Regions from separate parts of the Priestia sp. MDV22-iso46 genome, predicted to be linked through region 1. Evidence: riboswitches for the same ligand, from Rfam matches in the RefSeq annotation. Region 1 holds a riboswitch; the other holds the start of a gene.

Region 1 (5,049 bases):
ATTGAAGTGATAACGGTTGTTAAGGATTTATCAAGAGAAGAAGAGATACAGTCATTATATGAAGAACTTAAAAATAAAAAAATGCACGTTGATTATTTAGTGAACAATGCTGGTTTTGGACTATACGGCAAATTTATTGAAACAGCTTTAGATGAAGAGTTAAACATGATTGATTTAAATATTCGAGCATTAACTCATTTAACAAAATTATTTTTACCGGATATGGTCAAAAGAAATCGCGGAAAAATTTTAAACATTGCATCTGTTGCTGCATTTATGCCAGGTCCGCTTATGACGGTATATTACGCAACGAAAGCGTACGTGTTATCTTTCACAGAGGCCCTTGAAAATGAATTAAAAGGTACCAATGTAACGGTAAGTGCTCTATGCCCGGGTCCAACTAAAACTGGTTTTAGCGACCGAGCCCAGCTAAGCAACTCCAAGCTTTTTCAAAGCGGTGCAATGGATGTAGAAACAGTAACGAAAGTTGGCTATAAAAAATTTATGAAAGGGCAGACGGTTATCGTACCAGGAGTACAGTTTCGTCTTGCTACGTTCATCCCGCGCTTCGTGCCAAGAAAGTGGCTTACATCCGTTGTCCGAAGAACACAAGAAATTAAATAAAGGAGAATATATATGAGTGAAAAAGCAGTCGAGTTATTTCGTGCCAGCATTCCTGTTTTTCAGGCTCTAAGTGATTCAGCAAGACAAGATATTATTTTGCTGCTCGCCGAAAAAGAGCCTTTAACCGTTAATGAAATTGCAAACGAGTCTACTCTATCACGACCGGCAATTTCTCATCATTTAAAAATTTTACGCGATCAAAAGCTTGTGCAAATTGAGCAAAAAGGGACGCAGAGATATTATTCACTAGCTTTAAGTGAGGCAGTTGAGCTATTAAAAAGCTTGCTTGCTACAGTTGAAGCCGAATGTTTATAGGGAGATGAAAGAGATGAACCACGAGCGATTTTATATCACAGATGAAACGGTCATTGAACATATTGTCTCTACACAAAAGCAGTATTTCTATGCGCAAAAGACAAAGAGTATCAACAGCCGTATTCAAGCGCTGAATAAGCTAAGAGACGCAGTCAAACAAAACGAGCAGAGAATTATGGATGCTTTAAAACAAGATTTAAATAAATCTGAAGTAGAGGCCTACACGTCGGAAATTGGGATTTTACTAGAGGAAATTCGATTTACGCTTAAACATTTAGCAAAATGGATGAAGCCTAAAAAAGTAAAAACCGCTTTAACACATGTGGGCTCTAAAGGGAAAATTGTTCCTGAACCGTATGGAGTCGCGTTAATTATTGCTCCGTGGAACTATCCGTTTCAATTAGCACTGTCTCCTTTAGTAGGAGCGATTGCCGCTGGAAACACGGCGATTATAAAACCTTCTGAATTAACGCCTAGCGTATCTCGCGTTATACAAGAATTACTAGCTGAAGCTTTTGACCCAGCATTTGTGACGGTGGTTGAAGGGGCTGTAGACACTACAAGTCTGCTTTTAAAACAGCCCGTTGATTATATTTTCTTTACGGGAAGTGTAAATGTAGGGAAAATTATTATGCAAGAAGCAGGGAAGCAGCTTATTCCCGTCACGCTTGAGCTAGGCGGAAAAAGTCCGTGCATTGTACATGAAGACGCAAACCTAGATCTTGCAGCGAAGCGAATTATGTTTGGTAAAGGGATGAATGCAGGCCAAACGTGCGTTGCTCCTGATTATTTGCTCGTGCATAAAAAGGTAAAAGCGCAGCTTGTAGAGAAACTTCGCGAAGCGATTTCTCAATTTTACGGTAGTAATCCGCTTGAAAGCGACCGCTATGGCCGTATTGTCAGTGAGCGCCATTTTACTCGGCTAGTTGAGTTTTTAAAAGACGGAAATGCTATAGTTGGAGGCGGGTACAATAAAAACACGCTAACAATAGAACCTACGGTGTTAAGTGAAGTAAGCTGGACCTCAGATGTCATGCAAGAAGAAATCTTTGGGCCTATTCTTCCTATGATTGAATATGAAACACTAGACGAAGTCATTCATAAAGTTCAAGAAAAAGCTAAGCCGTTAGCTCTTTACTTATTTACAGAAAGTGAAGATGTGCAAAACGCCATAACGGAGCGTCTTTCATTTGGAGGAGGCTGTATAAACGATACGCTTATGCATATCGCTACGCCATATTTACCGTTTGGCGGAGTGGGAGAAAGCGGCACGGGTCAATATCATGGAAAAGACAGCTTTCAGACATTTACTCATTTTAAAAGCATGCTGTCTCAAACAACCAAGTTTGATTTGTCATTCCGCTATCCTTCGGAAAAACAAAGCTTGAAAATGATCAAAAAATTACTGAAATAAAAGAGCCTCCTGATAGGAGGCTTTTTCGTTATTTTGAAAGTGAAAGCTGAGAAAGCGGCCATTTTTCTTGGGTATATGCCATTTCCCAAAATAAATACTCGAGTTCACAGCTTTTGATGAAGTGATCTTTCATACGGTTACGTTCTTCTTCAGTCGCTTGTTCGGCGAGTTCATCGAGCTTGTTACAAAACCATTGTGTTGTGCCATTCATTTCTTCATTATTATAAAACTGAATCCATTCATAAAAAGGATGAGAAGGAGATGGATTTACTTGTTCTGTAATGCGCTGCCCAATTTCAACGTACGTCCATGGACATGGAAGAAGCACTGCAATGATTTCTGCTAAGCTGCCTGTATGCGCAACGCTTGTCATATGGTTAATGTAGTGGCTGGCCGTCGGTGAAAGCGTCTCAGTGTGAAGGTCTTCATAACGTACGCCTGCTACTTCACAAAAATTATTGTGAGGGTGTACTTCACTATGTAATACCGTAGAAATGCCGGCATTAAAGGCTTCCATTTCGGTACGCGTGCGGCATTTCGTTAAAGCAGCGCCGTAAATGCGAACAAATGCTGTTAAGTATTCGTAATCTTGAGAAACGTAGTGAATAAGCGCTTCTTTTGGCACGTTTCCTTCAGCAATTCCTTTAATAAAAGGATGGTTAAAAATGGCTTCGTAAATATAGTTTGCTTCTTGTCTTAATTGAGATGAAAATGACATCAAAATCCTCCTTTAATATGAGGAAGTCACAAACAAGCACATAAAGGAAATAAAAAACACTCCGTTTATAAACGGAGTGGCAAAGGACAGTAAAAAACTGAACATTGCCACTTTCCTACGCTGGTATGAGCCAGATCAGGTTCAAAGGGATCAAGAAAACTTGTCTCAGCCGGTGGGCACCCCTAGTGGACTTCCTATTAATCTATGTTTAACTTACCATATATTCTGAAAAATAGAAAGCGTTATGGGAAATTGTGTGCTAACCGCTTTTCTTTCTTAAAGAGGAAATTTCTTAAAGCTATTTTTAATCATTTTTGTTTAAAAATGCATATTTTTAGGGAAGAAGAGGTATTAATGAAGGGAAGAGCCGTTTTCGTCTCCGAAACACTCCCATATAAATAGAAGAAAGGAGAGAACAAAATGGCGAAATTTCGTTTGTATGCTGTATTAAATACAGTAGGCTTGGCTATTACACTGCTTGTGAATTATTTAGCAAATGCCATTCCAATAGGAGGCAAAACAACGGGAGAAGCTTCTGCGCAAGTTCCTACGTTGTTTACACCAGCGGGTTATGCCTTTGCTATCTGGGGCGTTATTTATTTATTATTAACCATTTGGGTTATACGCCAATTTTTTGCAAGAGAAGATCAAAAGGAAATATATGCACGTATCGGCATTTGGTTTTTTCTAAACTGTTTGTTAAATAGTGCGTGGATCTTTATTTTCCAAAACGATTACTATAAGTTATCTCTTTTAGTTATGCTCTTTATTCTAGGCACATTAATGATTGTATATTCCATTATTCAGCATTCTCGGATGACGACATGGTTTATGCGTCTGCCGATTTCGCTTTATCTTGGATGGATTTCTGTTGCGACTATTGTCAATGTGTTTGTCGTATTTCAAGCAAATGGAATACAGCATTTGCTTGGCCTGAGCGAGTTAGCATGGACGATTATTATGCTGCTGGTAGGAGCTGCGCTGGGCATTATGTTTACATTAAAAAACCGAGACGCTGTTTATCCGCTTGTTTTTATTTGGGCTTATATTGCCATTGCAGTGAAGCAAAGTGGAAATCAGCCAATTGTCATTACTGTCATCATTTCAGTTGTTTTATTAGCAATTGCCATTATTGTGGGATTGATTAAACGCTATAGACGTTTTTAAAAAGAAGCTCTAGCTTTTGTAAGCTAGAGCTTTTTATGATGCTCTTTTGATTGTAAAAAAGCAGCTGTAAAAGCAATTAAGCTAATTAAAATACCAAAAGGAACAACAATTGGTACGAATGATAAAATAAATGTCATAAGTGTAACCTCCATGTTGCATCGGTGCATAATGAAAAATTCAACTTTTTTAAATTGAAGTTCCGCTATTATAGTATGCTAGGCTTTATGTTTGGAGCCTATATGTTTAGAAATAAACGAAAAAGGCAACATACGTTACATACAGGTTGTATTAGGAGGAGTTAAAATGGAAACATATTTAGTCGCTTACACAGATAAAGATGATATGGAATATAAACAAGTGACGTGCGAGAGTTATGAAGATGCAGAGCGTACGGTCCTTCGTTTAGAGAGAGAAGGGCATATGCATATTGAAGAAATTTCAAATCAAGAAGCCTACCGGGGAGATGAATCATCGTACAGAGAATAAATTTTGAATAGAAACACCAACCTTAAAATGAAGAAGCAGCTGCTTCTTCATTTTTCTATTCTATATAGATATCGTTTTATAGAAAAAAGTAAAACGGGAATGATTTTCTTCTGCATTTATGGTACAGTACTAATCAGGTGAGTTTTGAGTTTAGAAGAGGAGAGAGTAACATTATATGAGTAAAGGAAATCAGTGGTCTTCACGCCTCGGTTTTATTTTAGCATCTGCTGGGGCAGCAATTGGTCTAGGAGCGATATGGAAGTTTCCATACGTAACGGGAACCAGTGGCGGTGGAGCGTTTTTTGCGTTGTTTATTTTATTTACG
Region 2 (5,049 bases), on a different contig from region 1:
TACTAAACAAGAACACAGCAAAAGTCAACAAAAAAAACTTATACGATTAATGTGACTTAAAATAAGGGAAATATACCTTCTATACACGGTTTGTCATAAGGATACAGAAAGATTTTAAAATTTGGATTAAGTGGATTTTTAAGGGAGATTTGAGGAGTAAAAAGGAAGTTTCATGCGACGATTTTCTCTTTCATTTTTTCATGACTTTTGGTGCAATAAACATATAGTTAAATGTTAAGGTAGAAATAAATTCCTTATGGTACACTTAAAGAAGAATTTATGAAACGGAGCGATATGATGAAAGCCATAAACTTAATCTCAATTGCCTTTGGTGCTATCGCTGGTACATATGCACGTTATTTGCTGAATCTTTCCTTATTATACACGGGCTATCCAATAGGAACGGTAATTGAAAACCTATTAGGAAGCTTCATACTAGGCCTATTAACAGGATTTTTTGTGTGGAAAAAGCCAAAAGAATGGATAAAGCTTGGACTAGGAGTTGGCGTGTGCGGTGGTTTTACAACGTATTCAACGTTTGCAGGAGACGTCATTTCTCTCACTCAGCACCATTTATTTTGGGGAGCCATTTATGTAATTGTCTCTTTAGTAGGTGGAATCCTTCTTGCTTTAGCAGGCTATCTATGCGGTGAAGCGGCAGGGGGAAATTTAGTGAAAGTACATGAGGTGAAGTAAATGAGCATAGTGAGCTTGGCACTTGGCGGGGCAGCTGGAGGGATATGCCGTTATCTTTTGGGTTTAAAAGTTACAAAAATAGTTTCAAACCCTCCTTTTCCAGTATCAATGCTGTTTGTAAACTTGCTCGGTGCGTTTGGCCTTGGTCTTTTTTACGGTAGTTATTATGGAAAGGTTCCGAGTCATGCTTATGATGATTCAATATTTTTAATGATTGGCATTGGGTTTTTTGGTGCCTTTACCACTTTTTCAACGTTCAGTGTGGAAACCGTACAGTTAATTCGAGAAAAATCTTATCGAAAAATGTTGGCGTATGTGGGGATTTCAGCATTTGGAACAGTTGGTTTATTTACAGTCGGTTTACTGGCAGGAACGTTTTTATTTAAGTAAAGAGAACGTTTCTAGTAGGGAAAAACAAAAAGACGGAGAAGTAGAGAATGGATAGAAAAGCAGAAGTTTGGAAATACATTTTGTTGATTGTAGCTGTTGCAGGTCAGATCATCGGTTTTTTATTTTTATTTATAAATGTTGTCGCGGCATTTATTTTTTACGGTTTTTATATTCTAACTTTTATTATGTTACTCCTGCTGTTTATATGGGATCGGAAAAAGGAAAAAGACAAAGAAGAATTTGACGACTATACCGATTACTAACCATATAAAAAGCAGAATGATGCGGTGCGCCGGGCCTCTTACTTACTAAAGAAGCTTAAAAGATACATCTATAAAAGGAAGAGAGCCGTAAGAGCATAAAGAGATATTGTATTTACATCTAGTTGTGTTATAATTTTAAGTGCGAAAACAAAATCAATAAATAGCAATCACTAGGGGAGCTTTTTGAAGCTGAGACGAATGTATTTCGGACCCTTTGAACCTGATCTGGTTTGGACCAGCGTAGGGAAGTGGTGATCATGTTTACATAACGATGCATGCTAACCACTCTACGTTGTAGAGTGGTTTTTTGTATGTAATAAAACCCTCTACACAAGATGAGGTGATTGAAATTTCTCTTTATTCTGAATAGAAAGGTTTCGATCATGTGGATATTCCTAAATTTCATGTCATTACAACAGATAAGCAGCCAATCGAAGAGCTTCAAAAAATTTTAACGGCTATCGCGCCTTTTGCGGGCGCCGTTCATATTAGAGAAAAAGAGAAAACGGCAAAGCAGATTCAATGTTTACTAGAAAGCCTGCCATTTTGTCGCTCTAAAATTATTTTGAATGACCGAGTTGATGTAGCGCATGCTTTAAAAGCAAAAGGCGTACAGCTTGCCTATCATAGTTTAGACGTTTCGGTTGTTATAGACGCATTTCCTTCTCTTATTGTCGGAAAATCAGTTCACTCTGTGGAAGAGGCTTTAGAAGCTGAAAAAGATGGTGCTCACTACATTCTATACGGACATATTTATTCAACACATTCAAAAAAAGGATTAAAAAGTCGAGGGATAGCAGCACTAAAAGAAGTAGTAGACGCTGTGCAGATACCGGTTATTGCCATTGGAGGAATTACACCTGTAAATGCCAAAGAGGTGCTTCAAACAGGAGCACACGGTATAGCTGTGATGTCTGGTGTCATGCTTGCGCAAGATCCCCTCAAAGCGATTAAACAATATTCTCATATATGGACATCTGGAGGTGGAGAAAATGAAGCAGCATTATGATGTACTGTTAATCGGAGGAGGTATAATCAGCTCTTCTATCGCTTATCATTTGTCAAAACAAGGAGCGTCAGTAGCTATTCTTGAACGCAATCAAATTGGTTGTGAAGCTTCAAGTGCAGCCGCTGGTATTTTAGGTGCTCAAGCTGAAATTGATGAAGAAGGTCCTCTTTTAGACCTTGCTATTAAGAGCAGAAGCATGTTTCCTGAACTGGTGAAGGAACTAAAAGAAAAAACGGCCATCGATGTAGAGCTCATTCAAAAAGGCTTATTAAAAGTCGCTGTAACAGAAGAAGATGCACACGTATTAAAGAAAAAAGCCGCTCAGCACCACCGGTGGGATGAACATGTAAGATGGATCGATGTAAAAGAAGCGCGTTTGTTAGAACCCGGGCTCTCTCCAGACATATACGGAGCCATTACAATACCGGGAGACGGCCAGCTAGCTCCGGCTAAGTTAACGCAAGCTCTTGCTCATGGAGCCTTGTATCACGGAGCAGATGTATTCGAATACTGTGACGTTCATTCTCTTATTATGGAAAATGAAACAGTAAAAGGTGTACAGACGTCCAAAGGCTCTTTTTATGGAGAAAAAGTAGTTATTGCAGCAGGCTCATGGGCTAAACGCTTTATTTCTTCTGAACATGTAGGTCAGGTGTTTCCCGTAAAAGGGGAATGTCTTGCTCTTCAAAGTCATAAGCCGCTGCTTTCTAAAACGATTTTTTTAGATGAAGGTTTTTACTTAGTGCCTAAGACTGGTGGAAGAATCGTAATCGGGGCAACTAAGCTACAGCATGATTTTACCAAGACGGTTTCTGCACAAGGTATTCAATTTTTGCTGAATAAAGCTTCTGCGCTTCTGCCGGCTATTAAAGAAGCCACATTTGAAAAAGCATGGGCTGGTCTTCGTCCGCAAACAAATGATGGCTGGCCTTATTTAGGAGAGCATCCTGAAATAGCGAATCTACACATGGCGTTTGGCCACTACCGAAACGGTATTTTATTAAGTGCTGCAACTGGAAAAATTATGGCTGATGCTTTGTTAGGGAAAAAGCCGAATCATTCATTTTTTACATCATTTCAGCTAACAAGAGTAATGGAGGGAGTTCATTGAATCTAATCATTAATGGTAAGACCGTTACTTTTGGAGATGAAATTGAAACGGTCGAGCACTTGTTGCAGGCTCAGAACCTGCATGAACGAGTGGTAATTGTTGAGCTAAACAAGAACATTTTGCAAAAAGAAGAACATAGCGATGCATGCTTAGAAGATGGCGATATATTAGAAGTTGTTTCATTTGTCGGAGGAGGATGAAGAGTATGTTAAAAATTGGACAATATACATTTAATTCACGTTTACTATTAGGAACAGGGAAATTTCCGGACTTTACGACTCAGCGTCAAGCGGTAGAAGAGTCAGAAACAGAAATTTTAACATTTGCTGTGAGACGAATGGATATTTTTGATCAAAATCAGCCTAATTTATTAGAAGCGCTTGATGTGAAGCGTTTCACTCTTTTGCCTAACACTGCTGGAGCAAAAAATGCAGAAGAGGCCGTACGTATTGCTAAATTAGCAAAGGCTTCTGGACTTTGTGACATGGTGAAAGTAGAAGTAATTGGATGTGATAAAACGCTGCTTCCTGATCCAGTTGAAACATTAAAAGCCAGTGAAGAACTGTTAAAAGAGGGCTTTACCGTTTTACCTTACACATCAGATGATGTTTTACTTGCGCATCGTTTAGAGGAGTTAGGCGTACATGCCATTATGCCAGGAGCTTCGCCTATCGGTTCAGGTCAAGGTATTATTAATCCGTTGAACATGCGTTTTATCATTGAACAATCAACTGTTCCAGTAATTGTAGATGCAGGTATTGGAACGGCGTCAGACGCAGCTCAAGCTATGGAGCTAGGAGCAGATGGTGTGTTATTAAATACAGCTGTTTCAGGAGCAAAAGATCCTGTGAAAATGGCTCGTGCTATGAAGCTAGCGATTGAAGCAGGACGAGCAGCATTTGAAGCAGGACGTATTGAAAAGAAACAATATGCAACGGCAAGCAGTCCAACAGAAGGGATGAGCATCGGTTGATTAATCGTTATTCCCGCCAAGAATTGTTTCAACCTATTGGAAAAGGCGGACAGCAGCAAATTCAAGAAAAGCATGTTCTGATTGTAGGAGCAGGCGCTCTTGGAACAGGGAACGCCGAGGCCCTTGCGCGAGCGGGGGTAAAGAAAATAACGCTCATTGACCGGGACTATGTAGAGTGGAGCAACCTTCAGCGGCAGCAATTGTATAGTGAAAAAGATGCTGATAAAAGAATTCCAAAAGCAATTGCCGCTAAAAAACGGCTTCACGATATTAATCATGATGTAAAAGTAGAAGCGCACGTAGCAGACGGTACCCCTCAAGTTTTAGAACAGCTTGTTGAGGGGGTAGATGTTATGATTGATGCAACCGATAATTTTGACACACGCCTTGTAATGAATGATTTATCACAAAAATATGATATTCCTTGGATTTACGGAGCATGTGTAGGAAGTTATGGAATTAGTTATACTATCATACCAAGTGAAACACCGTGTTTATCCTGTTTGCTTGAATCTGTACCGCTTGGAGGGTTAACATGTGATACAGTGGGGATTATTAGTCCTGCTGTACAAATGGTAGTCGCTCATCAAGTAACAGAAGTGTTAAA

The links. A riboswitch is a leader RNA that binds a small molecule or an ion and turns the genes downstream of it on or off. The one in region 1 is predicted to bind thiamine pyrophosphate.
Region 2: linked by a shared signal. The riboswitch ahead of AC4NPH_RS26175 (thiamine phosphate synthase) and the one ahead of tenA (thiaminase II) in region 1 are both predicted to bind thiamine pyrophosphate.

What each region holds. Positions count from the first base shown of each region.
Region 1 is NZ_JBZVWT010000001.1:844,935-849,983, reverse strand. Features, by position in the region: gene AC4NPH_RS04460 (SDR family NAD(P)-dependent oxidoreductase) at 1-624, shown strand, start outside; gene AC4NPH_RS04455 (ArsR/SmtB family transcription factor) at 637-939, shown strand; gene AC4NPH_RS04450 (aldehyde dehydrogenase) at 953-2,353, shown strand; gene tenA (thiaminase II) at 2,382-3,071, opposite strand; TPP riboswitch at 3,167-3,265, opposite strand; gene AC4NPH_RS04440 (TspO/MBR family protein) at 3,492-4,238, shown strand; gene AC4NPH_RS04435 (hypothetical protein) at 4,542-4,724, shown strand; gene AC4NPH_RS04430 (sodium-dependent transporter) at 4,900-5,049, shown strand, end outside.
Region 2 is NZ_JBZVWT010000009.1:60,411-65,459, reverse strand. Features, by position in the region: gene AC4NPH_RS26190 (fluoride efflux transporter FluC) at 280-696, shown strand; gene crcB (fluoride efflux transporter CrcB) at 697-1,086, shown strand; gene AC4NPH_RS26180 (hypothetical protein) at 1,134-1,349, shown strand; TPP riboswitch at 1,512-1,613, shown strand; gene AC4NPH_RS26175 (thiamine phosphate synthase) at 1,735-2,358, shown strand; gene thiO (glycine oxidase ThiO) at 2,342-3,469, shown strand; gene thiS (sulfur carrier protein ThiS) at 3,466-3,669, shown strand; gene AC4NPH_RS26160 (thiazole synthase) at 3,675-4,442, shown strand; gene AC4NPH_RS26155 (thiazole biosynthesis adenylyltransferase ThiF) at 4,439-5,049, shown strand, end outside.